3 regions of the Thermorhabdus hydrogeniformans genome follow, and region 2 is predicted to be linked to each of the others. Evidence: riboswitches for the same ligand, from Rfam matches in the RefSeq annotation. Region 2 holds a riboswitch; each other region holds the start of a gene.

Region 1 (10,655 bases), on a different contig from region 2:
CTCCGGATGGCCCAGACCCAGCCCCGTTCCAAAAAAGCCACCCTGGGCTATGGCAAAAAGGGACTGCACGATCTGATAGCCCTTGCCGGGTACATCCTGCCAGGGATTGAGCCATGCCTCCACCCTGATCCTGACGTGGCCGAATACATAATAACCGGCAATGCCGGTAATCCCCAGCATTATTAATCCCAGTGCTGTTAAATCCCATCTGGAAGTGGCGGCGAAGACCAGGACCAGAGCGGTGAGATAAAAGAGCAGGGCTCCGCCCAGGTCCCTGGAAAGCACCAGCAGGCCCGCCACCGTCAGTATTTGCGCGGAAAACCACGGTAAATTCTTTATTTTCCCTTCTTTTAAAACTCCGGCCAGAAACAGCACAAAAGTAATTTTGGCCAGTTCCGAAGGCTGAAATGTAAAATCACCGATCCTTATCCAGCTTCTGGAGCCGCCTTTTTCCACGCCAAAAAGCAGGGGGGCCAGAAGCAGGGCCGCCGTCGCTAAATAAAAAAACACGGGAGCCAGATTTACCTTAATCCAGTACTTCACTACAATCGAGCTAAATATAAATAGCAGGGCGCCGGCAGCAAACCAGGTTATCTGTTTTAAAAATATTTCGGGATTTATTCTGTAAAGTATTATGAGTCCCAGTTCCGTGATAAAGCACGCCAGTATAAAAAGAGAAGCATCCTGCCCGTTAAGTATGTGACCCGTCAAAAAATGCGCCGTGAACATAATCACCGCAAAGGCTATTGCACCGTAAACAGGCAGAGGGGAAAAGGGGCGGGTCCTCACGGCGAGCAGCGAAAATGAGACAAATCCCACCAGAACTATGGCGCTCAGGGACTTGTTATAGACGGCTTCCATCTTTGACTCCACCGGTTTCCCTCCTCAAAAAAATAAACTTCTTGCCTCCCAGCACTATCTCGTCTCTGTCTTTTAAAGCCACGGGTTTTTTCACCCGTTTGCCGTTGACAAAAGTCCCGTTGGTACTGTGCAGGTCTTCTATTATCATCCTCCGCCCCCTCCTGGCAATCAGGGCGTGCTTGCTCGAAAGATACGGGTCTTCTATGATTATGTCCGAATCGCCGGCCCTGCCGATGGTATTCACGTTAAACAGCGGGTATTCCCTGCCGTCCTCGGTTAAAAGAAAAAAACCCGTATCCCTGTTGGCATTCTGCTGCATTGTGAGGTCTGCTATCATCACTTTCAAAAAATTATATAAAAAATAGTAGATCAGCGCTATTAATACATATTTGGCAAGCTGAGCCATAAGCTCATACACAAAAAATCACCTCAGATATATTATAACACAAATAATACATGGTAAACTGCTTCCAGATAAACCGGAAAACAACAGTATAAAAACAGTCGAGTTGCTCATCATAAATTCAAGGAAGGAGGGTATTTTTATGAAAAGATTTCTAGCCTCGATCCTGATAATGATTACCGTCTTTGCTCTGACCACCGGCGGCTGTGCCGTGAGCCGCAGACCGGCCCCAAAACCCGCCCCTCCGAGCCGCATAGTCAGGAGGACTCCGGCCAAAAAGCCCGCTCCTTCGCCCGCCAATGCTCTGGCCTCCAAACTTTCCAACGCCGCCGCAAAAGTGGAAGGCGTAAAATCCGCCACAGTGGTGGTCTCCGGTTCCACGGCCTTTGTAGGCCTGGAGATAAAACCGGGAGTCGAGGCCAAAAAGACCAATGAAATCAAGACAAAGGTGGCGGACGCGGTAAAAAGGGCGGATACCCGGATCAAAGCCGTTAACGTGACCACCGATCCCAACCTGGTAACCCGCCTTAAAAAAATCGCCGAAGGAATCCGAGCGGGAAAACCCATTTCGAGCTTTACAAGGGAGCTTACCGAGATAACCCGGCGCATGGTCCCAAAAGGCAAAGTAAAATAGCAAAACAAGCGCCGTATAAAAAGCATAATAAGTTTTATAAAGCTAAAATCCTGCGGTTTTAAGCGCAGGATTTTTTATCGGTAATTGCACATTTTCATATCGCATCCGCTGCATAAAACATCGTGCGGCACACCCACATTTTCTCCTGTGCCGAAGACCACGGTAAGAGATTTTGCAGGGCTCATCATGCGGTTTTCATTGAGGGTGACGCCGATGGCCTCCGCATCCAGCAGTGAAAAAATGGCCTCCTGATCTCCTATGTCCCAGTCGCCCCGGCCCGGGCTGAGGCAGCGGGTGAGGCCGCGGTTTTTGAAAGCGGCCGACCTTAAAAGATGAGCCTTAAAATCTTCAACCAGCCGATTTAGCGCGGCATTCGCCGCGGCGTCAAGGATAATCCCCCTCAAAAAATCCCCCCTGTCAAAACATCGCGAGATCTCTTCGTCCACGCCCCGGCCCAGGGTGGCTACGGCCGCCACGACGCAATCCGTCTCGATAAGGCTTTTGACTATATATTCGCCGGAAAAGAATTTCCCTCCCGGGAGAAACACTTTTTTTTGCCTTTCATCGGCAAAAAAGTTGAAGAAATCGTAGCACACCGCGGGATGCATAAATTCCTCCGCACGCGCTGAAGCACCGTCAATTTCCTCAAGGATGCGTGAAGAAAATCTTCTTTTTCCTCCGCAGCCCAGGTATTTTAAAACCAGCTCTTTATCAACCCTGACAGGCAACTCAACTACAGGCAAGTTCAACACCCCGTCAAAAAAATGTTTCTAGGTTTCCGCGGGCTGTCCTGCTGCACCGTAGACCTTTTCCGCCACTTTTACGCCTTCCATGGCGTCCCTGGCGTAAAAATCCGCCCCTATGCGCCTTGCCAGCGCCTCGCTCAGTACTGCGCCCCCCACCACCACCTTGCACCGGGGGAATCGACTTTTTATCTCCCGAATTGTTTTTTCCATGGAAGGTATGCTGGTGGTCATAAGGGCACTGAGACCCACCAGCATCACATCGGGGTGTTTTTCTATTTCTCCCGCTATTGCCCCCGGATCCACATCTCTGCCCAGGTCTATAACTTCAAAGCCGTAGTTTTCCATTATCACCCTCACTATGTTTTTCCCCAGGTCGTGGATGTCGCCTTTGACCGTCGCCAGCACCACTTTCACGGCACTTTTTTTAAGTCCCGACGGGAAGCGCTTTTTTACTGCGTCGAAAGCCCGCCGGGCGGTTTCCGCCGACTGCATAAGCTGGGGGATAAAATATTCTCCGCTTTCATACTTTTCTCCCACCTCGTTCAGAGCGGGCACTAATATGCCGTCTATGATCTTCAAAGGCTCCATCCCCTTGCGGAACAATTCTTCCAGGTATTCTTCCACCGCCGCCCCGCGGCCCTCCACCACCGCTTTATACAGCTCCTTGTCCGCCCGTGTGCCGCCTGAGTTTATAGCCGCGTTATTCTCCCCGGCCCCCGATTTTACAAAGGCTATATATTCGGCCGCATTTTTGTCCCTCCCGGTCAGCACGCCGGCGGCCCTTACGACTTTCCACAACCCGTCATCCAGCGGGTTTATAATGGGAAGGTCCAGACCCGCCTCCAGCGCCATGGCCAGAAAAACGCCGTTTACGGCATTTCTTTCCGGAAGGCCGAAGGAAATATTGCTGACCCCCAGGACGGTGAGGCACCCCAGCTCTTCTTTGACCATCCTTATGGCTTTAACGGTTTCCATTGCCTGTTCCTGCCGGACTCCCGCCGTAAGGGTGAGACAGTCGATTATCACATCTTGCTTTGGAATGCCGTACCCGGCGGCGGCTTCTACGATCTTCTTTGCTATCTTAAATCTTTCCTCTGCCTTCTCGGGGATACCCCTCTCATCCATGGTAAGGCCTATGACGGCCGCCCCGTATTTTTTGACGAGGGGCAGTATTTTTTCAAGACTTCCGCCGGTGCCGTTTACCGAATTTACCAGCGCCCTGCCGCTGTATACCCTGAGGCCCGCTTCAATGGCATCGGGATTGCTGCTGTCAAGGCAAAGGGGAAGGTCTACAGTTTCCTGAAGGCGCAATACGGCCCTTTTCATTAAAGCCTGCTCATCTATGCCGGGAACTCCCAGATTCACATCCAGGATATGGGCCCCGGCCTTTTTCTGGGCAAGGGCCTCTTCCACCACGCGGTTTAAGGAACCGGCCTTCAGTTCTTCGGCCAGGAGCTTTTTTCCGGTGGGATTAATCCTCTCTCCTATGACCTTTACCGGTTTATCCCGGCATAAGAACACCGTCAGCCTGTCGGAACACAGGACGGTTTCGGATCCGGGCGTTATTTGCCGGGGTTTTCGCCCGCGGACTTTATCCTTCAGCAATCTTATATGTTCCGGGGTGGTGCCGCAGCAGCCCCCCAGCGCGTTTAATCCCGCATCCGCCAGCTTAACGCAGCTTTCGGCGAACTCTCGGGGTGAAAGGTGGTAAACGGTCCGGCCGTCGGCAAATTCCGGTATGCCGGCATTGGGCTGGACCAGAAGGGGGATATGGCGGTATCTTGCCATTTCAGCCAGGATCGCCGCCATTTTATCCGGGCCCAGGGAACAGTTTATCCCGACCACATCGGCGCCGATGGAGCCCAGGACAAAGAGGGCCGTGGCCGGGTCTGTGCCCGTGATGGTCCGGCCCGTCTCTTCGAAGGTCATGGTGACCGCCACCGGAATGTCGCAAAGCTCCCGGGCCGCCAGCACCGCAGCCCGGGCTTCCGAAAGCTGGCTCATGGTCTCCACCACTATCAAATCCGGCCCGGCCTCCAGGGCGCCGGCTATTTGCTCTTTAAAGACGTCTATGGCCTCCTCCAGGGCCGTAGGGCCGTACGGCTCCACAGGCATCCCCGTGGGGCCGACGGATAAAGCCACAAGAGCCTTTTCGCCCGAGGCCTTTTTTGCGATTTCCACCGCCCTTAAATTTATTTCTCTCACCCTGCCGGACATGCCGAAGTGGGAAAGTTTGACGCGGTTGGCCCCGAATGTATTTGTCTCTATTACGTCGGCTCCGGCCTCGATATAGGCCCTGTGAATATCCATTACCGCCTCCGGGCGGTAGACGTTCCAGGCTTCCGGGCACTCGCCGGCTTTCAGGCCCCGTTTGATAAGTTCGGTGCCCATGGCGCCGTCGAAAACCACTATTTTCTCTCTAATTGCTTCTAAAAAAGTCGACACACTTTTATCCTCCCAACGAAAATATTTCTTATTCCGAGGGCCCAGGCTCCTAAAACTTCCGACTGGAGGCCGATCACATTCCCGTCCCTGCAGGCTAAGTGGGGAATTGTTTCGACCCCCGTTCTTTCCTGAATTATATGCGCAAGGGGTATTGCCCCCATCCTCATATTGGCCATCGGGTTGTCGCAAATATTAACCGCATCCGCGTAATCTTCCAGTTCCCTTACATCAGCAAGAACTCTTTCCAGATCCGTGCCTTTTGGAGATGAAATTTCCACGGTAACAGTAAATAAACCTTTCTTCAACTTGTTTTTCAAGCCAGATTCCGTACGGCTGACTCCTTTCACAATATTTTTCATGTTTTTATATGAGCATTTCCCTTGCGCCCGGATTCTCTTCTTAACCGGCGATGAAACTGCCATATAAAAACTTGAGGCCTCTTCTCAAGATAAGAGGCCTCAATCTCTCCATCCGCAAGATCTCTTATCTTTCAGAAGACTATGCTTCTGCAGGAATTGGCACCATTTTAGAAGGGGGGCTTCTAACGGTTGCCGGGTTTCATCGGGCCAGTCCCTCCACCTCTCTTGATAAGAGGTTTTACAACCTTTATCGTATTCAGTTTTTTATGATTATATCAAGCAGGCCAAATTGCTGTCAATATAAAAATATATAAAATATGATTTAAAATTATGATTTTGATGCGGCTCCGGAAATATTTGCTGCAGTTTTTCTTGCTAGGCGATAAATTTAAAAAGCGCGGCTGTGGCTGGGGTGTAAAATCGGGGGTTGAATAAAACCCTGTAAAACTTAAATTTGCAAGCCCTTGCCAGGACCCTTTCCACCCTTTCAAAGGACATCTTTCCCCATGCCGTGGCAACGGTTTTTTCGAATTCCAGCCTCCGTGAAAAAATGCTCCTTATCCGCCGCTCGTAGCCGGTCAGGTCTCTGGATATGGCGCGGGCCGCTTCGATGCCGCTAATAACCGCCATATCTATACCCCCGCCATGCAGCGGTGATGTTAGCCCCGCCGCATCTCCCACCAGCAGGATGTTGTCGTAGATGAGCTTTTCCGGCATTTTCGAAGGGCAAATCCCGCCGAGGGATTTTATAACCCTGTAGCCGGGGCCGTCCAACCCTTCCCGCCTCATCACATCATCCAGCATGCCCCACAATTTCCGTTTATCCGCCGAATCAAAGTTGCCTATGCCCACATTGGCCGTCTCCCTCCCCTGTTCATCCTTTCCTTTCGGGAATATCCAGTAATAGCCCCAGAAATCCGGCAAAAAACCGACTTTAAGGCGGTTGCCGATGTGGGAGAAGTCTCCTTCCACAGTGTACTGGACCGTCCTGCCGCAGTGATTTTTATAAAAACCCGAAAAGCCGTAAACCCTGGAGGTTATTGAAGGCGCCCCGCTGGCGTCTATTATAAAATCGTAATCTCCCTTCAATTTTTTCAGGTCTTCTGGCTTAACCGGCGAGTCCTCTTTTATAATCACGCCCGTTTCCGCAGCCCTCTTCGCCAGTTCTTTTTGCCAGGTGCTCCTGTCTATCATCCATAAAAACAAAGGCCTTACGTCAAACCGGTATGTAGAACCTGCTTTTATAACAAGTTCTTCCACCTTGAACCTGACTCCGGCGCAGGGCTTACCCAGGCGTTTCAGTACATCAAAAAAGCCTTCTGCGCACCGGATATTTTCGCCTATTTTACCCTTTTCCATTAGAGTCACATCAAATCCGTGTTTTGCCGCCTCGGCAGCGGCATAAAGGCCTCCCGGCCCTCCGCCGATAACCAGAACTCTGGCCACAACAATCCACTCCCTGAGACCCGTAGTTTTTACGAAAATTTACCTTCGAAGAAAAATTCCAAGGATACTCCTTATTATCAGAAAAAAAACTACTCCCGCCATTATAAGAAAAAAGATAATGGACAAATCCAGAAACCAGCCAAAAGTTATGTTCATGCAATGCCCTCCTTCATTTAAAAAAGGCCTTCATTTCAACCACCTGTCTATGTGCTGTTTAATCGTCAAAACACCTTTAAACAGATCGCCCTTTTCCTTAGCCCTCGCGGGCATGTTCCTAATGTGGAACATTTGCGGCACAACCCCCTGTTTCAGCTCCTCCCAGGTCACCGGGCACGAAACAGGCGCCCCCTTTTTCGGGCGCGGGCTGTAGGGGGCCACTATGGTCTTGCCTCTCACGTTTTGCAGGTAATCCAGGTACATCTTGCCTTCTCTCTTATCCACACTGCGTTCGGTGGTGGTTATATCGGGGAAGGTCTTTTCCAGAACTTTGCAGAAAAACCGGGCAAAAACCCGCACTTCTTCGTACGTGTATTTGGGCTCTATGGGGATATAAACCTGCAGCCCCGTGGCCCCGGAAGTTTTGGGAAATCCCACCAGACCGGACATGTCCAGCAGCTTTTTCAAGGCCAGGGCCACTTCCCTGGCATCCTCGAAATTGGTGTCCTCCATTGGGTCAAAGTCAAACACCACAAAATCCGGGTATTCCACCGAACCTATTCTGGAGAGCCAGGGGTGCAGCTCTATGCTGGCCTGGTTGGCCGCCCATAGCAAACTTCGAGTGTCGTTTATAACGGCGTACCGCACCGTTTTCTCATCATGGAAATCCTCGTAAGTTTTAAGCCAGTCAGGGGCGTATTCCGGGATATTCTTTTGGTAGAAGGCTTTGCCGTATATGCCGTCCGGATACCGGGTAAAAACCATGGGGCGGTCTTTTAGATGGGGCAATATAAACGGAGCCATTTCTGTATAGTAGTTTATAAACTCGGCTTTGGTAATGCCGTCTTCGGGCCACAACACCTTTGAAAGGTTTGTGAGGTTGAGTTTTTCATTTTCCACATAAACCAGCGGCAAAACAGACACCTGCCCCAAACACATTTTCAAATTCCATCGGGGTCTATAAAGTTATGATTCCCTTTTAAGGGCTTTTTAACAACCCGTGCAGGCCTGTTCCATTTTTGCCGCAAACTCAAGATTTTCGTTTTACAGATATTTCTCCACCGCCAAGGCCGCACCCCTGTCCTCAAATCCCGGAAGAGCAGTTTAATTTACTTCTATTATACCAAAAATCCCGGAGTACAAATTTTAAAAAATCTCGAAAGCGGGCATCCTATTTAAATAAAGAACGGTCATTAATCAGTAACGCTTATATCTAGAAACTTACAGTCGGGAAAATAAAAAATCGATTTATCAGGGAGCGGACATGTTGCTTACACCCGTTATTCCGTTTGAACCAATACGTGCGGAAAAAATACCGGCCGGAGAGCGGTGGATAGCCCAGGTTAAGTGGGACGGCGTCCGCGTCCTCACTTACTATGATGGAAATGAGGTCAGGTTGTTCAACCGCAGGCGAAATGAAAGGACCGTGCAGTATCCGGAATTCCTCGATATCGCTCGATATTGTTCCGCTTCATCGGTCATCCTGGACGGTGAGATAATAGCCCTTTCTGGCGGCAAGCCTTCATTCCACGAAGTTATGCGAAGGGACGGAATCCGTAAACCCGAAAATGTGGAACGAGCCCGGCGGTCGATTCCAGTCTCCTATATGATATTTGACATCTTATATTACAACGGGAAGTGGATTACGGGGCTTCCTCTGCACCAGAGGCAGCAAATCCTGGCGGAAACAGTCACCCCGCAGGAGGATTTACAACTTGTCGAAAACTTTACCGACGCAGAAGGATTATTCAATGTGATAAAGGCGGAGGATATGGAAGGTATCGTGTGCAAGGATATTGACAGCAGGTATATTGTCGGCGGTAAAAACGACCGCTGGCAGAAGATAAAAAATTACAGGGACCTGACTGCCGTCATAGGAGGAGCAACTTTCCGGGGCAACGTGGTAAACGCCGTGCTGCTGGGCCTGTATGACGAAACGGGCCGGCTATGGTACGTAGGGCATGCCGGCACGGGAAAATTGACCGCAAATGAATGGAAGGACCTGACACAAAGATTAAAACCGCTGGCAGCCCTTGAGCGGCCGTTTGTCAATAAACCGGAAAGGCTCAAGGGTATTCTTTGGGTTAAACCCAGGATCACCGTAAAAATTAAATTTATCGAATGGACCGAAAGGGGGACCATCAGGCAGCCGAGCATCCAGGCCATTGTCGATGAACCCCCGGACAGATGCCTTTTGCCCCAGCCTTCATCTTAGCCTGAGGTAAAGACAACTTAAAGGGTTTGGGCCATCGGACATCAGGGCTCATTTAGCCGGCGACTTTCTTTTTGCGCCCCCTCCTGCCGGGGGTTTTGGCTTTATCCTCTTTTTCCTTTTCTTTTTCCGCCAGGGCAAGGCTCGCCTTTAAGGCTTCCATGAGGTCCACAACCTTTTCTTCCCGGGCCGCGGGTATTGTCACTTCTTCACCTTCCACCTTGGCCCGTATGATTTCAAGCAAGGCCTTCCGGTACTCGTCGGTATATTTTTCCGGCCTGAAGCCGGTGGAAAGGGAACTCACCAGTTGAACCGCCATCCTGACCTCGTTTTCATGAAGCTTTACATCCGGCGATATGGGAATTTCCGCCGCATTTCTCACCTCGTCGGGGAAAAACATGGTCTCCATGACCAGATGGTGTTCACCGTAGGGGCGGAGACAGGCCAGGCTCTGCTTTGCCCGGATCACCACCTTTGCGATGCCAATCTTCCCCGCTTCCTCCATGGCCTTTCTCAAAAGTATATAAGCCTTCTGCCCGGTTTCCTCCGGCCCAAGAAAATAGGAATGGTCGAAATAGATGGGGTCAATTTCCTTCAAATCCACAAAGTCCACAATATCTATAGTCCTGGTGGTCCTGTCTGGTATGCTCTCCAGGTCCCCGTCCTCGATTATCACAAATCTCCCCTTTTCATACTCGTAGCCCCGGGCGATTTCATCATCTTCTACCTTGCGGCCGCATACGGGACATACCTTTTCATAGCGAATGGGGGTACCGCACGCCCTGTGAATCTGGCGGAAGCTTATGCTCTTTCTCTCGGTGGCGGCGTACATCTTTACGGGAACATTAACCAGACCGAAGCTGATGGAACCTCTCCACAGCGCTCTCATCTTCATCACTCCAATTTTAATCGGCATAACAGTAATGTTGAATAATAACTCAGCGCAATAGGTTTTACGAAATTACACCATGCGATGTTCTTTGCTCATTGATATAATTCCCCACAGCTTCACTCTTTATTTAATTTTCATTTACCTTGTGGCGGTATTTCCCAATGGCTTTTTTCCCAGGCTTTCCAGAAGATTGTCATTATAAGGCGTTTTTTTCGGGAGAAAATAATAATACCTGCCGGGGTTAGCGAGGTACCGCAAACCAATTGGTATCGATAGTTAGCCGCCGGCGGGCTTTTAATTTTTTATTTTATATTGACAAACCAGGCAAACTCTGCTTTATTTAAAAGTAAGGATCTTGCCGTATATTTTTTTTATTTATTACCATTTAGTTCGAATTTTAAATTGTTTGGGAGTGGAAATAATGGGTTTTGCCGCGCACTTGAAAATCGGGATTATAGGCGGCGGACAGCTGGGGAAAATGCTCACCGTGGAAGCCAAAAA
Region 2 (10,655 bases):
CCACGGCTTTTTACACTGTAATTATACCATTTATATGTTTTTCCGGGCACCGTAAACTTGATATCATGCGACCGCTCGGTAAGCTTAACCGGAAAGTTTTTTTGCTGCACCCTCACAAACAGCAATTGAACAATCGCCCTTGTTCCGGAATTGACATGTGGTTTAAAATTGACATGTGGTTTAAATAAGATCCACCGAAGTCTCATTTATATGAGTTTGGCTCCGGATATTTTCCAGTATTTCCCTGACCATGGGAGCCAGCTGGTCAAAATCCACCAGAAAGGCGTCATGGCCCTGGCACGACTTTATCTCTCTGTATTCACCGTAGCCGCCGGCGGTGTTTAACCGCCTGATAAAACCTCTCATTTCCGCCGGAAAATACAGCATATCCGTATCTATGCCTATCATAAATACTCTGGCTTTGATGCGCCTTATGGCTTTTTCCAGGGAGCCGTAGGGTTCTGCGATGTCGTGCCGGTTCATCGCCCTCACAAGGCAGAGGTAAGTATTGGCATCAAAACGATTGACAAAAATCTCTCCCTGGTGCTCCAGATAGCTTTCCACCTGGAAAAGTCCCTTTTCCGGATCCATTTTCCTGTCAAACCTTCGCTCGAAAAGTTCGTCGCTTTTGTATGTGAGGGTACCTATCATCCTGGCCAGGGAAAGCCCTCTCACCGGCTGACCGACAGAATAGTAGTCTCCGTTTCTCCAGGCCGGGTCGTTCTCTATGGCCTTTATGCCCGCGTAATTGAAGGCAACGGCAAGCGGAGAGAGTTTATGGGTGGCGGCTATGGGCACTACCGCCTCCACAAAATCGGGAAAGGTCACCGCCCACTCCAGGGCTTGCATACCACCCATGGAACCACCGATGGCCATCCTTAATTTCTTTATCCCCAGGTAATCCAGCAAAATTTTTTGCAATCTTACCATATCCCGTATATTTATGGGAGGAAAACCCATGCCGTAAGGTACATTTGTTCGTGGATTAACGGAGGATGGGCCCGTGGTGCCCCTGCATCCTCCCAGGACATTGGAGCATATGACAAAATATCTGTCCGTATCCAGGGCCCGTCCGGTACCGATCATGGGGTCCCACCAGCCTGGTTTTGGGTCCCGGTTGGTGTAAACTCCCGCCGCATGTGCATCCCCTGTCAAGGCGTGCAAAACCAGGACGGCGTTATCTTTTTGCCGGTTTAATCTGCCGTAAGTCTCATAGGCCACCTGGATGTAATCGAAAGTATACCCGCTCTCGGTAGTGAATTCAATCTCCTCTTTTGTAAAGGAAAACAGACGCTCTTTAACTATCACGGGCTTCCTCCTTCCGGATGAATTAAACAGCCGCAAGGCCCCTTTCCAGATCCTCCAATATGTCCTCAATATCTTCGATACCAACGGATATTCTTATCATGTCTGGAGTGACTCCCGCCGCCAGTTGTTCTTCCGGGCTCAGTTGCTGGTGGGTGGTGCTGGCCGGGTGTATCACCAGAGACTTCGCGTCGCCCACATTTGCAAGATGAGAGAAAAGCCTCACGCTTTCTATAAATCTTTTTCCCGCTTCCAGACCCCCTTTAATTCCAAAGGTGAATATGGCTCCGGGGCCCTCCGGCAGGTATTTTTGGGCCAGCGGGTAATATGGGGACTCGGCAAGCCCCGGGTAATTGACCCACACGACTTTTGGATGATTATTGAGAAACTCCGCCGCCTTTTGGGCGTTTTCCACATGGCGCTGCATTCTCACGTGGAGAGTCTCCAGTCCCTGCAGCAGCAAAAAGGCATTGAAGGGACTCATGCAGGCTCCCATATCCCTGAGGAGCTGGGTTCTCGCTCTGGCTATATAGGCGGCTTTTCCGAAGACTTCGGTGTATACTATGCCGTGGTAACTGGGGTCCGGTTCGGTCAATTCGGGGAATTTACCATTTGTCCAGTCGAACTTCCCCGAGTCCACGATAATCCCTCCTATGCAGGTGCCGTGCCCGCCGATAAATTTCGTGGCGGAGTGCACCACTATGTCGGCACCGAATTCAAAGGGCCTGCACAGGTAGGGTGTGGCGAAGGTATTGTCCACGATAAGGGGTACGCCCGCATCATGGGCTATTTTTGCCACTTCTTCCACATCCAGGATGTCTATCTTCGGGTTGCCGATTATTTCCCCGTAAAGCGCTCTGGTCCGGGGCCCTATGGCCTTTCTATAATTTGCCGGGTCGCTGGGATCAACAAATTTTACTTGTATGCCCAGCCGTTTTAATGTCGATGCCAGAAGGTTATGAGTCCCGCCATACAGATTACTTGAAGAGACGATTTCATCTCCGGCCTTTGCGATATTCATTATGGAATAGGCTATGGCCGCCTGGCCGGAAGAAAGGGCCAGCGCCCCAACGCCGCCTTCGAGAGCGGCCATGCGTTTTTCCAGCACATCCTGCGTGGGGTTCATGATGCGGGTATATATATTTCCTTCCTCTTTCAGGGCAAACAGGTTTGCGGCATGTTCGGTACTCTTGAACACATAGGAGGTGGTCTGATAGATGGGTACCGCCCTGGACCCCGTAACGGGGTCCGCCTCCTGCCCCGCATGAAGGGCCAGCGTGTTGAATCTGTAATTTGTCATAATGATTCCTCCTCCGGTTTTTGTATAAAAAAAACCCCCTTCGATAAGAAGAGGGTTTTTGACCACCTTCCTCTTATCTCTCAAAACGCCTGGCGTTTTGCAGGAATTGGCACCATTTTAGAAGCAAAGCTTCTAACGGTTGCCGGGTTTCATAGGGCCAGTCCCTCCACCACTCTTGATAAGAGGTTTTACAACCTTTATCATATTCAATTTTTATTGATTATATCAGGGGATAAAACCGTTGTCAATATAAATTTATAGGGCGCAGTTAAGATCTAATTTTTTTAAGTTCTTCTACCAGTTTATCGTTGAGTATTCTTATATATGTACCTTTCATGCCCAGCGACCGCGATTCTATGACGCCGGCGCTTTCGAATTTTCTCAGGGCATTTACAATGACAGACCTGGTGATGCCGACCTTGTCGGCAATCTTGCTGGCCACCAGCAGCCCTTCATTTCCATCCAGTTCTTCAAAAATATGTTCCACCGCTTCCAGTTCCGAAAAGGACAGCGTCCCGATCGCCAGTTGGGCAATGGCTTTCTTGCGCGCCTCTTCCTCAATTTCTTCATTTTTTGACCTCAATATCTCCATGCCCACAACCGTTGCACTGTATTCCGCCAGGACCAGGTCCTCTTCGGTGAACTCCCTGCCAAATCTGGTTAAAACCAGCGTCCCCAACCTTTCCCCGCCGCCGTTAATCGGCACTATTGTCATCAACATGCCTGTGCCGGGACCCTGGGCAGTGCTTTCCTCAGCCATCTCAAGGGCATCCGGAGTTAGATTGGGCCTTGTCTCCCGGATCTCCAGCAGCCTGTCGTTATAATGTTTTGGAAAAACCTTTTCCTCCAGCACCATCTCCCGAACCGGATCGCCATCGGAGTCTTCCATCAAATAAAAGCCCAAAACCTTACCCTTCCGGCTGGCGACATAGGCGTTTACAGACAGCACCTCCCCCAGGATTTTGCATACCTCGTCGAAATCCACCGGGTACCCGGCCGTCCTCTGCAACAATTTGTTGATTTTCCTGGTTTTTTCTAATAAGTTCTCTGCCATAGTACTTCATCCTCCTCAAAATTACTCTTCAAATAAAATTATTAGCATAATTTACATGTTTTAAACTTCAAATATTACATTTTCACAAAAAATTGCACAATTGCTTGAATTCGCCTTAATGTTGAATGGACGTTTTTCCCCCTGAAAGGTTCGGATGTTTTTAAAAAAACAAAGGATCGATTAACTTAACTTAAAAATGGGCAACGGTACAAAAAAAATTTGTTAATATTAAATCTTAATACTTACGTATATAGTAAATATAATGGGCAAAGTACAGAATAATTTCAGTCAGGAGAATTGCGCTGATGTCTGCAGGAATTTTTCCTTTTTGTCCCGTTTCTCCGCCCAGGATGGCAAATAATATCAAAATGGTCCACCAGAACGCTCCGTTAGCCGCTTTGGCGGTGATAAACTCTTTGCGTTCATCGGGCTCTGCCGCCCAGACTTCCAGCTTTCCGGATTTTATTTGATTTATGCGTCTCACCGCCAGAGTGATCCCCGAAATATATGCGGCCGAACCTGTCAGCCAAATAAATGCTACCGGAGTATCAAGTTCCTGTTTTATAAAACTTATCACAAACCATATGGCGGCACCCGCGAGATATACGCCTCCGAACCACAGGTAACTGCGGAGGTGCTTTATAGCCCTATCCTGCATGCTGTTTTTCTTTGACATTATCATCAACTCCCATATAAAAATTTATTCCCAATCAGACGGTTCCAGGATGAAGATTTGTTCCATCGGAAGTTCAAAAATATTCGCCATTTTCAGTGCGAGAATTATCGAAGGTTTATAACGCCCCGTTTCAATGGCGTTAATGGTCTGGCGGGAGACATGCACTTTTTTCGCCAGCTGCTCCTGGGTTAATCCTTTCTCCTCTCTGAGTTTTTTAACATAGTTTTTTATAAAAGCCACCTCCCAACATCGGTGTAAAGTTAGCTTTACACCGATTATATCATTTGAACAAGGTTTTGTAAAGTATGCTTTACATCTCATGCATTAGAGTTGCGTCTATTCAGTGTCCAGAATACAAAAGTATTCTTCCAGTGGCAGCCAGAAAATCAGATTAAATGCGGTAAAAAGTTTAGTAGATTTAACTGCAGCATACCGACGGTATATTTTTGTAACCAGGTATCGCTTAAGTGCTTACTTTAACAATTCAGCCATAAAATTTATACTATTATTAGCGATATCTTAAGTCAAAAGGAAGTGATGGTGTGGAAAACTTTGTTTTCAAAAACCCCACAAAAATTATTTTCGGAAAGGGGACGGAGAAACTCATAGGGGAAGAAACCGCGCGGTATGAAAAGAAGGTCCTTTTTTGCTACGGCGGAGGGAGCATAAAGAGAACGGGGCTTTACGACAGGGTGGTAAAGTCGCTCAGGCAATCCGGCGTAGAGTTTGTGGAGCTGTCGGGCATCCAGCCCAATCCCCGTTTGAGCCTGGTGAGAGAGGGCATAAAATTGTGCCGGGAAAACTCCATCAAATTCATCCTGGCCGTGGGGGGCGGAAGCGTGATAGACACCGCCAAGGCCATCGCCGTCGGAGTGCCCTATGAAGGCGACGTATGGGATTTTTATTCAGGAAAGGCTAACGTCGAAGAGGCGCTGCCGGTAGGCGTCATTTTGACCATCCCCGCCACCGGGAGCGAAGCCAGCGACAGTTCGGTCATTACCAACGAAGAGGGATGGTTTAAAAGAGGCATACACAGCGAGCATATAAGGCCGGTTTTTTCCATATTAAATCCAGAACTTACATATACGCTGCCACCCTATCAGACGGCCTGCGGCGCCGCGGATATCATGGCCCACGTAATGGAAAGGTATTTTACCGATGTAAAACATGTGGATTTCACCGACAGGCTGTGCGAAGCCACATTAAAGACCGTCATCAATAATGTGCAGATAGCGTTAAAACACCCCGACAATTACGACGCCAGGGCCGAAATCATGTGGGCGGGCACCATAGCTCACAACGACCTGCTGAGTACCGGCAGGATTGGCGACTGGGCTTCCCACAAGATCGAACACGAATTGAGCGGAATATACGACATTGCCCACGGGGCAGGGCTTGCCATAGTGTTCCCGGCATGGATGAAATACGTGTACAGGCATGATGTAAACAGATTCGTCCAGTTCGCCGTAAGGGTATGGGACGTCGACATGCCCTTTGAATCGCCTGAGTCCGTTGCGCTGGCGGGAATTGAAAGGATGACGGAGTTTTTCAGGAAAATCGGCCTTCCGGTAACGTTGAGCGAGATTAATATCCCCGACGACAGATTTGAGGAAATGGCAGACAAATGCACCGATTCGGGCAAAAAAACCGTCGGCAATTTCGTCAAACTGGGCAAAGACGATGTGATAAATATTTTCAAGCTGGCAAAATAGACGCATAATCCCTGCTGTATGGCACAACAGGCTGTCCCGAACGGACAGTCTGTTTTTTCATCAAAATCGCCGTTTTTTACCTGTCGAATCTAATTTTGTTGAATGAGAAGTTTTTTGTCCCGGAAAGACAGGATGGCGATTTTTCAGCCGGTTGAACTCAGCCAGATTAAGCGCCTTTGGGTATAATAAGCAATTGTTAAACCCTGCAATACATGGATAACAAAAAGTTTTTTATATAGTGCCTGAGGGGGCGTCGTCGTAGACTGAACATCCGGGCGGGCTCGCGAATATCATCCGGAATAGTATATGCAGGTTTTCGCCCACGGTTTCCGCGCGCCAGCCGGGCAGGACCCTGGGATTTTAATCTAGCATTAAGCCGATACACTTGATAACACCGTGGAAATATCATCTTGCACTGTCTCCTTGAGTGTGATAAAATATTAACAATCAATACGGGAGGAGGAGATCTGAAATGATGAAAGCCATCATAGGGCCGGGGAAGTACGTTCAGGGAAATGGGGTTTTAAAAAATATTAAAGATCACGTCATCAACCTCGGTCGTTCATTTTTCATAATCGCCAGCGAGAACGGTATAAAAAGGACACGGCCTGTCATGGAGGAAAGTTTTGCAGGTGAAAATGCAGAACTGATATTTGAACCCTTCGGAGGGGAATGTTCGGAAAATGAAATAAACAGGCTGAAAACACTCGCAGAAAAAAATAATTCCGCTGTGATAATGGGAGTGGGAGGCGGAAAGATTTTTGATACAGCCAAAGCCCTCGCGTATTATCTTGGGCTTCCGGTTGTGATAGTTCCCACTATAGCATCCACCGACGCACCCTGCAGTGCGCTTTCGGTTATATATACCGACGAAGGAGTATTCAGCAAATACCTGATGCTGCCCAAAAATCCCGACGTTGTCCTGGTGGACACCGGAATCATCGCCAGAGCCCCGGCAAGATTGCTGGTTTCCGGAATGGGTGACGCCCTCGCCACATATTTTGAAGCCAGGGCATGTGTCAGGTCAAACGCATCCAGCATGGCAGGCGGAAAGAGCACAAAGGCGGCGATGGCCCTCGCCGAACTCTGTTACAGGACACTGCTGGAAGACGGCCTCAAAGCAAAACTGGCCGTGGAAAACAAGGTATGTACCGGTGCTGTAGAAAACATCGTTGAGGCAAACACCTATTTAAGCGGCATAGGTTTTGAAAGCGGAGGACTCGCTGCTGCCCATGCCATTCATAACGGATTTACGGTCCTCGAAGAATGCCATCATATGTATCACGGTGAAAAGGTGGCCTTCGGGACCATAGCGCAACTGGTACTTGAAAACAGCCCTCTGGAAGAGCTGAAAGAAGTGATCGGCTTCTGCCTGGATGTAGGGCTTCCAGTTACACTTGAGGAGCTGGGCATCAAGGAAGTTAAAGAGGCGGATATAAGAAAGGTTGCAGAAGTTTCCTGCGCCGAAAATGAAACCATTCATAATATGCCGTTCAAGGTGACGCCAGAAGATGTGTATAGCGCCATACTGGGCGCCGACGCTCTTGGGAAAGCCTTCAAAAAATTGCGTTAAATATTAAGTGATTTAAGGTAAAGCTGCCGCAGCTTTACCTTTTTTGTTTCAATCAAAATACTCGCGTAAAATACTCGCGTCGAGCTCAAGGCTCACCAACCTTTACCACTGTTAATGACCCCTCCAAAGAAGATATGGACTTGTTTATCCTTACGCATTCGGAACCACCGTTACCGGCCGGCCCAAATCACCATCAAACTTCCCGGCCGCCATGTCAGTGATGCTTTTATATTTTTGAAAAAATGATATAATTTTTACTGAAGAAATTTACCGGTGAATAGATCGGGGTTTTGATTGTTATGGGCAGAAAAGAGTTAACAGAGTTGATTATCATCTGGATACAAGAGGAGGAATTAAAGAACTGCCATTTTCGGAAATTAAGGCCATTTTACGCGGCGCAGACCACCTCATAGGGAGAGGGGGCCGGAACCCCACCCCCAGGCCCGAAAGACAGATTTTAGCGTCCTTTAAATCAGGAATTCGAGGTGCAGTATGGATCTTTTTAAAATAGTGAACAGATCCAAAAACAAAGATAATAAAGCCTTTCAGATACTGTTCGAAATGTTTTATGAAGAGGTTTACAGGGTTTCTTATTTAATCACCCGCAGTCCATCGCTGGCGGAAGACGCCACTCAGGAGGCTTTTTTAAAGGCTTTCGAACGGCTTGACACTTTAAAAGAACCCCGAAAATTCGGAGCATGGGTCAAGGCCATAGCCACTCGCTCTGCGGTGGACATACTGCGCCAGCGAAAACACATGGTAACTTCTCAGGATATATCCGAACTGTCCACGGATGACTATTTTCCGCAGGTAAAATTGCCCATGCCGGAAACCGAAGCGGAACGCCGGGAGTTGAGAGCCAAACTCCTGGAGGCCATCGATTCTTTAACCCCCGTCCACCGGCAGGTGGTGGTCTTGAAATACTTCCTCGATTTTGATAACCAGGCGATAGCTGAAACTCTAAATCTACCCCTCGGCACGGTTAAATCCCGCCTGCACCGTGCCCTTAAGATATTGAATTGCAAGCTGACCGAAGATGAAAATTTTCCTTTACATTCAAAGACTATAGCCCAAATTCAAAGGGAGGGATCCCTGTAATGGAAGAGTTGAACCTGGAAGATCTGATAAAGCAAACTTTGCACGAGGAAGCAAACCGTATAGACGCACCTCCCCCGGATAAGATTTGGGCAAATATTGCCGGAGGAAAAGATGTCTCGCGTTTTTCAAAAAAACTTGCCGCCAAACACAAATTGTCCGCCTTTCAATTGGTGGCGGCGAGTGTGGCCGTATTGTCCTTGGGCGCCGCCGTTTACTTTTTAAATCCGCCCACCGCCGACGCCATAAGCAGCAGGGTCTTAAAGACGGTGGTAGAATTTTTCATAAAACCGGAGCCTCCTTCCGATATAAGCATCTCCATGAGCAGTACTACTTCACCGCCGCCCGGGGCGCCTCCTCCTCCACCAGACTGGCCGCTGGCTACCGGGGAAAGGGTGGTGACCCTTGAACAGGCTCAATCGGAAGCTTCTTTCTCGTTTAAAAAACCTTCTTACCTGCCCCGGGGGATGACTCTGGATATCGTCACCGTCCTGGACAAATATGCCGTAAAGCAGTACTACCGCTCAGACAAAAACCGGCTCATTATAGGCCAGCAATACATGCCGGGCGACTTCGCCTCCAGCAGTTTTTTCGCCGGAGCCCGGGTAAAAAAGGTGAACATCAAAGGCACAGAAGGCACTCTGGTCGTCCAGCACAACCCGCATTCCGGAAAAGACCGGGTCCACATCCTGTGGTTTGACGACAAAATTCGCTTCGAACTGGATACAGACTTAAGCGAAAGGGAAGCTCTGAAGATTGCCCGCTCCCTTGAATAAGAGGGTGTCGAATAGTAATGCATAAAAAAAGAACCCGCATCGTTTTTGAAACAGGGTTCTTTTTTTATGCAGTTTTTTCTCACGCTATAATTTTTTCTAAAAAGCGCCTGGTGCGGCTATGACGGGGTGATTTGAAAATATTGAGCGGTGTGTCTTCCTCCAGAATTCTTCCGCCGTCCATAAATACCACCCTGTCGGCTACCTCCTTCGCAAACCCCATTTCGTGAGTTACCACCAGCATGGTCATGCCGTCTTTTGCCAGTTGCTTCATCACCGAAAGTACCTCTCCCACCAGTTCCGGGTCCAGGGCTGAGGTGGGCTCGTCGAAGAGCATGACCCTGGGCTGCATGGCAAGGGCCCGGGCTATGGCAACCCTCTGCTTCTGGCCCCCCGAAAGCCGGGAGGGATATTCGTCTTTTTTAGCCGCAAGACCCACTTTCTCCAGGAGGTTCAGTGCAATTTCCCGGGCCTGGCCTTTGGGAGTTTTCTTTACCGTCACCAGCCCCTCCATGACGTTTTCCAGCGCCGTCATATGGGGAAAAAGGTTAAATTGCTGGAAGACCATGCCTATTTCTTGCTGCAGGACTCGAAAGGACCTGTTTTTTGGATCTAAAGGCCGGCCTTCTATACAAATCCGCCCTTTTTCCGGTTTTTCCAGATTTTTGATGCACCTTAAAAGAGTACTTTTTCCAGAACCGCTGGGACCTATTATCACCACCACTTCGCCGGCCGAAACATCGAGATTTATATCCTGAAGCACTTTGAGATCCCCGAAGGATTTGTGAAGACCCTCAACAGAAAGGATATAATTTGCGCTCATGGTATCATTCATAAACCGAATACCTCCTCTCGATCTTTCCGAATACCACCGTAAACACCGATGTCATGAGGAGATAGAATATGCCCGCCAGGGTGAATACCTCAACGGCTTTAAAGGAATTGGCATACATCTGCTGGGCGTTCCTCATAAGCTCCGTCATGGCGATGGTGGAAACCAGAGACGAATCTTTCAAAAGGGCAATAAACTCGTTGCCCATGGGGGGTATCAGCCGCCTGTAAGCCTGAGGCAGTATAACCCGCCTCATGGCCTGGCCGTAAGTCATACCCAGAGCCTTCGCGGCCTCCATCTGACCTCTGTCTATAGACTGGATGCCGGCGCGGATT
Region 3 (10,655 bases), on a different contig from region 2:
CGAAACTTCCGGCAGATCCAGGCCCTCTCTCAAGAGGTTGATGCCCACCAGACAATCAAATTTACCGAGCCTCAAATCCCTGAGTATCTGCAGTCGTTCCAGGGTATGGATTTCGGAATGCAGGTACCTCACCCTGATTCCCGATTCCTTGAGGTAATCGGTCAGGTCTTCGGCCATCTTCTTAGTGAGGGTGGTAACCAATACCCGCTGATCTTTCTCCGCCCTCTTCTTTATTTCCGATATCAGGTCGTCGATCTGGCCTTTTACGGGCCTTACCTCTACCTCGGGGTCCACCAGACCGGTGGGCCTTATTATCTGTTCCACCACCTGGGCGCTCTTCTCGAGTTCATAAGGGCCGGGGGTGGCGGATAGGAAGACCACCTGGTTTATGCGCTCCTCAAATTCTTCAAAGGTGAGTGGCCTGTTGTCAAAAGCCGACGGGAGGCGGAAGCCGTGTTCTACCAGGGCCTCCTTCCGGGACCTGTCCCCGGCCCACATGGCGTGGAGTTGAGGCAGGGTTACATGGGATTCATCAATTATTATCAGATAATCTTTCGGGAAATAGTCGAGCAGGGTAAAAGGCGCCTCTCCGGGCTTTCTGCCGGTGAGGTGCCTGGAATAGTTTTCTATGCCTTTACAGTAACCCATTTCCCGCAGCATTTCTATATCGTAGCAAGTCCTCTGTTTTAGGCGTTCGGCTTCCAGTACCTTGCCCTGGCTTTGAAGTTCTTCCAGGCGTTCCTTAAGTTCCTGCTGAATGGATTTTATGGCCGCTTCTATTTTTTCTCTGGGCGTGGCGTAATGGGATGCGGGAAATATGGAAACATGGTTTCTTTCGCCGACTACTTCCCCGGTCAGGGTATCGACTTCGGTGATCCGGTCTATAGTATCCCCAAAAAATTCTACCCGAATAGCCCTTTCCGTAAAAGAAGCCGGGTATATTTCCAGAATGTCGCCTCTGATGCGGAAGGTGCCCCGTTGAAAATCGTATTCGTTGCGGCTGTACTGTATGTCTATCAATTTTCTCACAACCTCGTCTCTTTCCCGTTCCATGCCGGTCCTGAGGGATATGACCTGGTTTTCATAGTCCACGGGAGAGCCCAGGCTGTATATGCACGACACGCTGGCGACAATTACCACATCCCTGCGCTCAAACAGGGCGGCGGTGGCGGAGTGTCTCAGCTTGTCTATTTCGTCATTAATGGAGGCGTCTTTTTCGATATAGGTGTCCGTCTGGGGAATATAAGCTTCGGGCTGATAGTAATCGTAATAACTCACAAAGTATTCGACGGCGTTGTTCGGCAAAAACTCCTTCAGCTCGCTGCACAGCTGTCCGGCCAGGGTTTTGTTGTGGGCTATGACCAGAGTGGGTTTCTGGACTTCCTGAATGAGATGAGCCATGGTAAAAGTCTTCCCTGTACCTGTGGCCCCGAGCAGCGTCTGGAATTTATATCCCTTTTTTATCCCTTCGCTCAATTCTCTAATGGCTTTCGGCTGATCGCCTCGCGGGACAAATTCGGAAATCACCCGAAATTCTCCCATACAAACACCTTCTCCCTTTTGGTCTCTTCTCAGCATTATAACATATATCATTTACCGTGAAAAGACAAAACCGAAAAATTGTTCGCAAAACCCGGTGTTAATTATCTATCCTTTTATCCTTTGCCGCATCCCGACTCACTGCAGGGTGAAGCGGCTGTATCAGCCGAAACTCCATCAGCCAAAATATCGATGAAACTAAAAAAACCGGGAGGGCCCCGGTTTTTTTAGTTCATGTAAATGATTTTATTTCTACGGCGGGTAAAGAAACCATTCGATTTTCTTCCGTAGGTATCCTTGTCGCCGGCCTGAGCATCTATGTTCATTATCTTTAACATTATCTCCCGCTTTTCCTCTTCGCCGGCCGTCATATAAGCCTTCAAAAGCATGTCTCTTTCTCGGTCTAGGTACTCATTCCTGGTCATTTTTTTCCCTCCTTTTCTGCGTATTTTTCAAAATAAATTGGTATAAAAAAATGAGGGCATATGTTATAAGTCTGTTAGTTCTTTCACAAACATTATACTATACGATAAAAATTTGTTCAAGTGCATAAAGTTATAAAAAAGATATATTTTTCGAAAAATTCCTTTCTACATCCATTTTTCTCCATTTCTCTTCAAATTTTCTATTTATATTATGCCACGACTGCGCCATCCTTATACAGAGAAAAGCGCGAAATCGAGGCTAAAAAACACGGTTTTTTAATTTTCCTATGCCTTCAATTTCAACCTCAACCACATCGCCCCTCCGCATGGGCCCGATACCCTCAGGCGTTCCGGTCATAATCACATCGCCGGGCAGGAGGGTCATAATCCTCGAAATAAAGCTTACGAGTTCATAAACCGGAGTAATCATCATTTTTGTGGTGGAGCTCTGTCTGAGCTCGCCGTTTAAAAAAGTCTGTATCTTCAGGTCTTCCGGGTCTAATTCGGTCTCTATCCACGGTCCCAGCGGGCAGAAGGTGTCAAAGGACTTTGCCCTGGTCCACTGACCGTCTTTTTTCTGCAGGTCTCTGGCAGTAACGTCGTTGCCGCAGGTGTACCCCAGGATGTGGCGGCGGACGTCCTGCGGCGGCACATTTCTGCACTTGTTCCTGATGACCACGGCCAGTTCGCCTTCATAATCCACCCTGGACGACATCTCGGGGCATAAGATGCCCTCCTCCGGCCCTATTACCGCAGTGGGCGGTTTCAGAAAAATCACCGGTTCTTCGGGTACCTCTTCGCCCATTTCAAAAGCGTGCTCCCTGTAATTTTTTCCCACGCACACGACTTTGGACGGCTCCACCGGCGAAAGCAACCTCACATCGGCCAGGCCGTATACGTTTTTCCCTTTGTGTATTTCCGCAAAAATATCCCCATTGATTTCCTGCACATTTCCAGATTCCACGACGCCGTATTTCACGTCAGTGCCATGCTTGAATCTTACAATTTTCATTTTCTTCCTCCTCGCACTGTCTTTTAAAATTTTGATCTCTACGCTATACGCTTTTAATAATTTTTATCAGGACTTTTCTCTTCCGTGGGCCATCGAATTCGCAAAAATATATCCCCTGCCAGGTGCCCAGAGCAGGCACACCACCCTCCACGGGAACGGTTATCGAATTTCCTACCAGGCAGGACTTAATATGGGCGTCGGAGTTCCCCTCCATATGTCTGTAATCCCCGCTGGCCGGGACAAGCCTGCTCAATGCCCCAATAATATCCGCTTTTACATCGCGGTCGGCGTTTTCGTTGATGATTACCCCGGCGGTGGTGTGGGGCACGAAAACACAGCAGAGTCCCTCCTCAATTTTTGAGTCTCTGACAGCCTGTTTAACCAGAGGCGTGATATCCACCATCTCGTTTTTCGAATTCGTCTCCAATGTAAAAGTAAACAAACATATTCCCCCCTTTTCAATCCGCCTGTATCAACCTTTAACTTTCAAAGTCCTGAGCCTGTTGAGCCCCGCCGCCACTTCCTGAGGCCTCGGGAGTGCCAGATTCCCCGGATGCTTTCCGGCAAAGAGCGAAACCACATCAAGGCCGTATTTTTCAATATCATCAAAAACCTTCAATACTATTTCCTTTAAACTCCGCCTGCCGTCAACGTATTTTGCGGCCGCGTACCTTATAATTTCTCCCACCGCAGCGGTCTGGCTCCTGTCCACCAGCTGTTCCACGTAGTCGAGCTCTATGTTCTCCCTGCCGTACTGCAGAGTGTCGATATCCCTGGTCCTGACCTTTTTCTTCTCCCTGAGCTCAAGCCCCTCTTTCATAATTATTCGCGGGGTTACGGAAATCGGCCTTCGGCCTATTTCCACCTGCCTGTGCGTCTTGAATTCCGCCGCTATCCTTTTAGCCTCAACGGTAACATCGCAGGGGATATAGTCCTGCATCTTTATAACGCAGTCGGCCACATCAAAGTAATCGCCGCTCCCGCCCATGACAAGAACCGTAGAGATGCCCATTTGTTCGTACAATTGGCGTACCCTGTCTATAAACGGGGTTATGGGCTCCTTGTCCTTTGATACCAGTTTTTGCATCCGGGCGTCTCTTATCATGAAATTAGTGGCCGATGTATCCTCGTCCAGGAGCAGCAGACTGGTGCCTATTTCAACGGCCTCCATTATGTTGGCCGCCTGGGATGTGCTGCCGCTGGCGTTTTCCGTGGAGAACCTCACGGTATCCTGGCCGTCGGGCAGGTTGGAAATAAACGGGCTGATGTCCACTTTTTCCACCCGGCGGCCGTCTTCGGCCCTTATTTTCACCGCATCTTCCACCGTCACTACGAATTCCCTGCCATCCCCCGGTATGTGGTTGTAAACGCCTCGCTGCAAGGCGGAAAGCAGGGTGGTCTTGCCGTGGTACCCGCCTCCCACTATGAGGGTAACGCCGGCCGGTATGCCCATGCCTGTTATTACTCCCGAGTTTGGCAGGTTGAAAGTCACCCTGAGGCTCTCCGGGGATTTGAAGGGCACCACCTTACCGCCCCTCATGGGCCTGTCGCTTATGCCGCTTTCCCTGGGCAAAATTGAGCCGTCGGCCACAAAGGCCACAAGGCCGCTTTTCTTGAGTCTTTCCCTGAGATATTCCTGGTCTTCGAAGAGTTCCACCCACTTTCCCGCCGTTTTTCCATCTATGCTTTTAAATAAAAGGGCCCTGTCTACTATTTGAGGCAGGTACTCCAACAACAGCGCAGCCGCTCCCCTCCCGTTAATGCGCCGGCCAAAGGCGGGTAAACCCACGCTCAGCCTGGCCTCCACGTAGTCTTTTTTCACAATTACCGCGGTCCGCTTTAAAATCTCCTGGTTGCCCCTGTCTATATAAATCTCCCCGCTTTTGCCGGTGCCGCTCACCCGCGGCAGCGTCCGGATGAAATCCGCCGCTTCCCTTGCCAGGAAATCCTCCAGCGCCGTGGTCCTTGCCGGTGTCTTATACAGCCGCTCGTCGATGCCTGCGGTTTTCATATCCACCCTTACTCTTATCCTGGATGGAGCGGCAAAAGGATCCCCCTGGACGTGGTCGATATACAGGTTAAAGTATCCGAAGTCGTATTCGCCCTGTATCTCCTTGTAAGCTTTATATCCCTTTCCGTCGATTCTGTCCAGTACTTTTTTCAAGTCGTCCTTATACTTCATCTCAACTTTCCTCCAACTAAAAGCGGTGCAAATATCTAAAGCTTTATGGTAATATTATACACCATACCCGGATCTATTTAAACCCCGGTTGTGTATTGATCTGCCTATTGACAAACAAAAAAAACCATGCTAATATTTTAAGCAACCAAAGTGAATATGCGGAAGAACTCTTATCAAGAGCAGGCTGAGGGACTGGCCCGATGACGCCCGGCAACCGGCAGCCGGCGGTCGACGAAAGCCGCGGCTGCAGCGGTGCTAATTCCTGCAGAACGCTGTGTTCTGACAGATGAGAGGATTCTTGAAAGCCTCTTCGTGTTGTCAGAAGGGGTTTTTTTATTTTTATTTTGGCAAAAGGAGGGTCTTCGGTGATCCACATCAGAAATCTCACGAAGATATATCATTCGGATTCGGGGGATATCAAGGCGCTGGACGGCGTTAACCTGGATATAAAAAAGGGCGATATTTTCGGTGTCATCGGCCTCAGCGGCGCCGGGAAAAGCACCCTTCTCCGCTGCATCAACATGCTTGAAAAGCCCACCTCCGGCTCCATAGAGATAGACGGTGTTGAAATGACCACCCTTACTCCCAATGAACTAAAGGAAATGCGAAAAAAAATAGGCATGATATTTCAGCATTTTAACCTGCTTTCTTCCAGGACCGTCAGGGGCAATGTCGCATTTCCCCTGGAGATTGCGGGTCTGGACAGAAAGACAATCAATGAAAAAGTGGAAAATCTTTTAGACCTTGTGGGACTTTCCGACAAGGCCGACAGCTATCCCTCTCAGCTTTCGGGCGGCCAGAAGCAGAGGGTGGGTATTGCCAGGGCCCTGGCCAACGATCCAAAGGTCCTGTTGTGCGACGAGGCCACTTCGGCCCTGGACCCACAGACGACTCTGTCCATTTTGAGCCTTCTGAGGGACATCAACAAGCAACTGGGAATCACCATAGTGCTGATAACTCACGAGATGAACGTCATCAAGCAGATCTGCCGCACGGTGGCGGTCATCGAGAAAAGCCGCGTGGTGGAACAGGGGCCCCTCCTGGAAGTATTTTCAAACCCCAGGACTGAAACCGCCCGCAATTTTTTGAAATCCATAACTCTATCGGAACTTCCCGAAGAGCTAAAAGACAGGATAAGGAACCTCGACCACGGGCACCTGGAAGGGAAAATCGTCAAAATCGGCTTTTTCGGCGAGATTACCGCCCAGCCCGTCATATCCAGCATCGTAAGAAAATTTGATGTGGACGTCAACATACTGTATGGCAACATCGACCACATCCAGGACACCCCCTACGGCACTCTTGTGGTAGAACTGAGGGGAAAGAACGGCGGGACCGCCGAGGCTTTTGAATACCTTAAAGGGCTGGGGCTCAATGTGGAGGTGATTGAAAATGTCTGAAACATTAAACCTGCTGCTGGTTTCCACATGGCAGACCATTTATATGGTGGCGGTGTCGGTTTTAATTGCAACGGTCTTTGGCATACCTCTGGGCATACTGCTGATGGTGACCGACAGGGGCCAGATACTGCAGAATATTCTTTTAAATAAAATACTTGGCACCATCGTAAACATATTTCGTTCCGTGCCCTTTATAATCCTGTTAATAGTCCTCATACCTTTCACGCGCCTTCTGGTGGGAAAGGCGATAGGAACTACAGCAGCCATCGTCCCCCTTTCGGTGGCGGCCATTCCCTTTATGGGCAGGCTCACCGAAACGGCATTGAGGGAAGTAAACCGCGGCGTCATAGAAGCGGCCCAGGCCATGGGAGCTTCGCCTTTTCAGATCATAACCAGGGTGCTGATCCCCGAGGCACTGCCTTCAATAGCCGCGGGGATTACCATAACCACCATAAATCTGGTGGGATATTCCGCCATGGCAGGCGTCATAGGAGGTGGTGGACTGGGAGATCTGGCTGTGAGATACGGGTATCAGCGCTTTATGCTTGACATCATGCTGTATACCGTGGTAATCCTGGTGGTCATGGTGCAGCTGACCCAGATGATAGGTGATTTCTTTGTAAGCCGGCTTTCAAAAAACCGGTAATTTAACATCTTATGTGTAAAAGACCCTTTGATTCAGGGGTGCTTTTGGCCATCTCGGGCAGCAGACTGATTCTCTACACCAAAATCAACTTTTAGTTTAAAACGAGGAGGAGATTTATGTGAGAAAGATTTTAACTCTGGTTTTGGTACTGGGTCTTATCGCCGCTCTTGTGGCAGGGTGCGGCGCAAAGCAGGGAGCCAGCTCCGGCGAACAATCTCAGAGCCAAAATTCCGGCGGCTCAAAGGTCGTAACCATTAAAGTAGGGGCTTCACCGGTACCCCATGCCGAAATATTAAATGTCGTAAAACCCATCCTCGAAAAAGAAGGAATCAAGCTGGATATTGTAGAATTTACGGATTATGTGCAACCCAACCTCAAACTGGCCGAGAAAGAACTGGATGCTAATTATTTCCAGCATATTCCGTATCTTGAAGACTTCTCAAAAGAACACAATCTTGACCTGACTTATATCGCTAAAGTCCATATCGAACCTATGGGAATTTATTCCAAAAAGATTAAAAACCTCAGTGAACTGAAAGAGGGAGCCACCATCGCCATACCCAACGACGCCACCAACGGTGGAAGAGCTCTGTTGCTCCTGCAATCGGCCGGAGTTATAAAATTAAAGGAAGGCACCGGCATTAAAGCCACCGTGGGGGATATCGCCGAAAACCCCAAAAACGTTAAAATATCAGAACTGGAGGCCGCCACTCTGCCGAGGGTACTGCAGGACGTGGATGCGGCGGTAATCAATACCAACTACGCCCTTGAGGCAAAACTTGTGCCCACCAAAGATGCTCTCTTCATCGAATCGGCGGATTCCCCCTATGTCAACATACTGGCGGTTCGCAAAGGCGACGAATCAAGACCCGAGCTTAAAAAACTGGCTGAGGCTTTGAATTCTCCTGAAGTTAAAAAATTCATCGAAGAAAAGTATAAAGGTTCAGTGGTGCCGGCCTTTTAAATGAAGAGGTGTGATGATGTTGTCAAAATCCGATAAAACCATCGGCGTAATTGCCGGCACGCCTGTGGACACCAGGATGGGAGTTGATTTTATACAAAAAAAGGGCCTCGCAGCGGTGGGTGTTCCCACCGCATCGGGACCCGAAGAGCAGAATCTGCTGCAGTTTCTGCACCCCGACGCTCTTGTTCAAAAAGTTATCTCTATCATCGATGACCTTGAAAAGCAGGGCATAAACAAGGTGATGATATACTGCAATTCTCTGGCCGCCGCAATAGACCTTGAACTCGTAAAGCGATCCCATCCGGGCACTTCTGTGGTCACTCCGCTGGACATATACCGCAGCCTGGCTTCAAGGTACAAAAGGTTGATGCTGTGGGCGGCCAACGGCCAGTGCCTGGCGGGAATAGAAAAAATCTTTTACGAGCGGAACCCGGCCGTACAAATCCTGGGGATTTCCATGCTCCCGGTGGTAATCGCCATTGAGAATCTGGAACCACCGGAATTCATCATTGAAAAATACGAGCTGGCGGGACTTCTCCCCCGCAGCCTTGAAGTAGATGGGCTGGTGCTCGGGTGCACCCATCTCCCCTACCTGAAACAAGTGCTGCAGGAGAGAACGAATATCCCCGTGATCGACCCCGCTGATGAAATGCTGGCACATCTATTGCACGGCGGCAATAAACGCGTTTAAAAGAATGACGGCGTGGAAATATGGAAGTATGGATGAAAAATCTGCCCTTCGAGCGGAAAGGGCCGCTATTTTCTGAAAAAACGCCTGAGCAGGGGAAACACTCCCGCTTCTTCCGTTACCACATAAATTCCTTGGCCGTTTTTGGGAACCAGTATGGCTCCTATGGAATTTATTCCTCCGGGATATGCGTTGATCTCGGGGTTTTTTGTTTCACCGAAACGGCTTTTTACGGTCATCCACACATAAGTGGGATACAAGGACATAATACTTCTCATGTCCTCCGGGCTGTTTACCGGCTGGCCGTTGACGGAAAGAATGACATCCCCGGGACCAATTCCGATTTTTTCCGCCGGCGAGCCTTTTACCACATCCAGGACCCGCACTCCCTCGGGAGGCGGCGCAAAAAGCGGCGGATTCCGCCTTTCCGTTCTTTTACCGGTTATGATGAGCAGTTCATGGGCGGCGGGTCCGAAGACCGCAGCCGTATAGGCAAAAACGGTGTTTCGCGAAGCCAACACCGATAGGGCCAGCAGTATCCCGCTAAACGCCAGCAAATGTACGGCCGACGCCCTGCACCTGGCCCTTGGTGTTCTGGTTAGAGCTATGTCGCCATACCCCAGGGCCGCCACCACAGGGATCATTAAAAATACCGCTCGAGGATTTTCGAGAATGCCGGAAGGCGGCTTTATGAGAGGCCACCAGTCGGGCATTTGAATCATGTCTCCCACCGGTGCCTGGCTTATGACTACCGTTAAAAGCATAATCGGAACAGGCCAGAATTCCTGAAGAGAGAACCCCCCTGCAATACCACAGCGGTCATCTTTGATAAAAACCGGGGAGGCATTGATGTAACCCGCAAAAAAAATTAAAAAGCTTTCCACCAGGTGAAGAGCCGCGACAAGCGCCATCAACCCGGCCACATCTATTCTGGGAAAACCGGTGAGGAGCGAAAAAAGGGAAACAAGCCCCCCCGCATAGGAAAAACAGATGAATCGGGGATGAACCAGCATCAAAAGCAGTGCCAGCGGCCACACATATGCTAGTCCGGTCCCGGATATGCTTATGCCCACTAATATGACCACCAGGCTGCCTGCAAGGCCCCCGAGGGTTCCATACAATACGGCATATATCACTTTCTCCCGGGGTTTTACCTTCATGGCTCCAAACATCTTGAGCTCCAGTTCCGCCGTCCTTTTGTACTGCGTCCACGCGATCAGGATGACAAGCCAGAAAAACGGACTGAGTACGGCCTGGGGCAAGCCCTGCAGGAGCAATAAGATGATTTTCCCAAGAGGAAACATGAAATCCCCCTCTACTTTCCCGCCATAATCCATGATTTTATCAGTTCAATGGCTTTATTAAGCTGGTTGTCCTTATCTCTGGGCACTGCGAACGGGTTTTCCCCCTTATCCAGCTCCACCTTCACATTTGGCTCAATTCCCACGCCGTCTATGCTCCTCCCGCTGGGTATATAGTATCTGGCGATGGTTAGCTTCAATCCGGAACCGTCTTCAAGGGGTTGCAGTTCCTGGACCGAACCCTTGCCGAAAGTCCTGGTGCCCACAAGTACACCCGCCTTAAAATCCTGAATGGCTCCCGCCACTATCTCCGACGCACTGGCACTGTTTTCGTTTACAAGAACCACCAGGGGGATGGTCAATCTTTGCTCATCGGAATAGTATTCCTCCAGCCTGTTATTATACCTGTCTTCAGTGTATACAACCAGGCCTTTGCCAAGGATCATGTCGGCCACCTTTACCGACTCGTAAAGGGAACCGCCCGGGTTATTGCGCAAA

The links. A riboswitch is a leader RNA that binds a small molecule or an ion and turns the genes downstream of it on or off. The one in region 2 is predicted to bind S-adenosylmethionine.
Region 1: it holds a riboswitch for S-adenosylmethionine, as region 2 does, so the genes downstream of both, ACKX14_RS04240 (methylenetetrahydrofolate reductase) here and ACKX14_RS09885 (homocysteine synthase) in region 2, are expected to answer to the same signal.
Region 3: it holds a riboswitch for S-adenosylmethionine, as region 2 does, so the genes downstream of both, ACKX14_RS10205 (methionine ABC transporter ATP-binding protein) here and ACKX14_RS09885 (homocysteine synthase) in region 2, are expected to answer to the same signal.

The regions. Positions count from the first base shown of each region.
Region 1 covers NZ_JBJYKD010000006.1:30,271-40,925, reverse strand. Annotated here, with positions in the region: gene ACKX14_RS04265 (FtsW/RodA/SpoVE family cell cycle protein) at 1-873, opposite strand, end outside; gene ACKX14_RS04260 (FHA domain-containing protein) at 845-1,279, opposite strand; gene ACKX14_RS04255 (YhcN/YlaJ family sporulation lipoprotein) at 1,407-1,898, shown strand; gene ACKX14_RS04250 (hypothetical protein) at 1,973-2,641, opposite strand; gene ACKX14_RS04245 (homocysteine S-methyltransferase family protein) at 2,669-5,089, opposite strand; gene ACKX14_RS04240 (methylenetetrahydrofolate reductase) at 5,074-5,511, opposite strand; SAM riboswitch class I at 5,570-5,683, opposite strand; gene ACKX14_RS04235 (NAD(P)/FAD-dependent oxidoreductase) at 5,824-6,894, opposite strand; gene ligD (non-homologous end-joining DNA ligase) at 7,081-7,974, opposite strand; gene ACKX14_RS04225 (ATP-dependent DNA ligase) at 8,315-9,265, shown strand; gene ku (non-homologous end joining protein Ku) at 9,318-10,151, opposite strand; gene purK (5-(carboxyamino)imidazole ribonucleotide synthase) at 10,576-10,655, shown strand, end outside.
Region 2 covers NZ_JBJYKD010000018.1:14,280-24,934, forward strand. Annotated here, with positions in the region: gene metX (homoserine O-acetyltransferase MetX) at 181-1,308, opposite strand; gene ACKX14_RS09885 (homocysteine synthase) at 1,331-2,605, opposite strand; SAM riboswitch class I at 2,676-2,790, opposite strand; gene codY (GTP-sensing pleiotropic transcriptional regulator CodY) at 2,874-3,659, opposite strand; gene ACKX14_RS09895 (hypothetical protein) at 3,895-4,335, opposite strand; gene ACKX14_RS09900 (helix-turn-helix transcriptional regulator) at 4,360-4,575, opposite strand; gene ACKX14_RS09905 (iron-containing alcohol dehydrogenase) at 4,878-6,047, shown strand; gene ACKX14_RS09910 (glycerol dehydrogenase) at 6,520-7,620, shown strand; gene ACKX14_RS09915 (RNA polymerase sigma factor) at 8,113-8,718, shown strand; gene ACKX14_RS09920 (DUF4367 domain-containing protein) at 8,718-9,491, shown strand; gene ACKX14_RS09925 (amino acid ABC transporter ATP-binding protein) at 9,571-10,323, opposite strand; gene ACKX14_RS09930 (amino acid ABC transporter permease) at 10,316-10,655, opposite strand, start outside.
Region 3 covers NZ_JBJYKD010000019.1:23,744-34,398, reverse strand. Annotated here, with positions in the region: gene uvrB (excinuclease ABC subunit UvrB) at 1-1,542, opposite strand, end outside; gene ACKX14_RS10225 (hypothetical protein) at 1,767-1,964, opposite strand; gene ACKX14_RS10220 (fumarylacetoacetate hydrolase family protein) at 2,224-2,976, opposite strand; gene ACKX14_RS10215 (secondary thiamine-phosphate synthase enzyme YjbQ) at 3,020-3,418, opposite strand; gene ACKX14_RS10210 (ABC-ATPase domain-containing protein) at 3,449-5,158, opposite strand; SAM riboswitch class I at 5,326-5,451, shown strand; gene ACKX14_RS10205 (methionine ABC transporter ATP-binding protein) at 5,524-6,558, shown strand; gene ACKX14_RS10200 (methionine ABC transporter permease) at 6,551-7,204, shown strand; gene ACKX14_RS10195 (MetQ/NlpA family ABC transporter substrate-binding protein) at 7,323-8,168, shown strand; gene ACKX14_RS10190 (Asp/Glu racemase) at 8,188-8,859, shown strand; gene ACKX14_RS10185 (PDZ domain-containing protein) at 8,925-10,160, opposite strand; gene ACKX14_RS10180 (S41 family peptidase) at 10,172-10,655, opposite strand, start outside.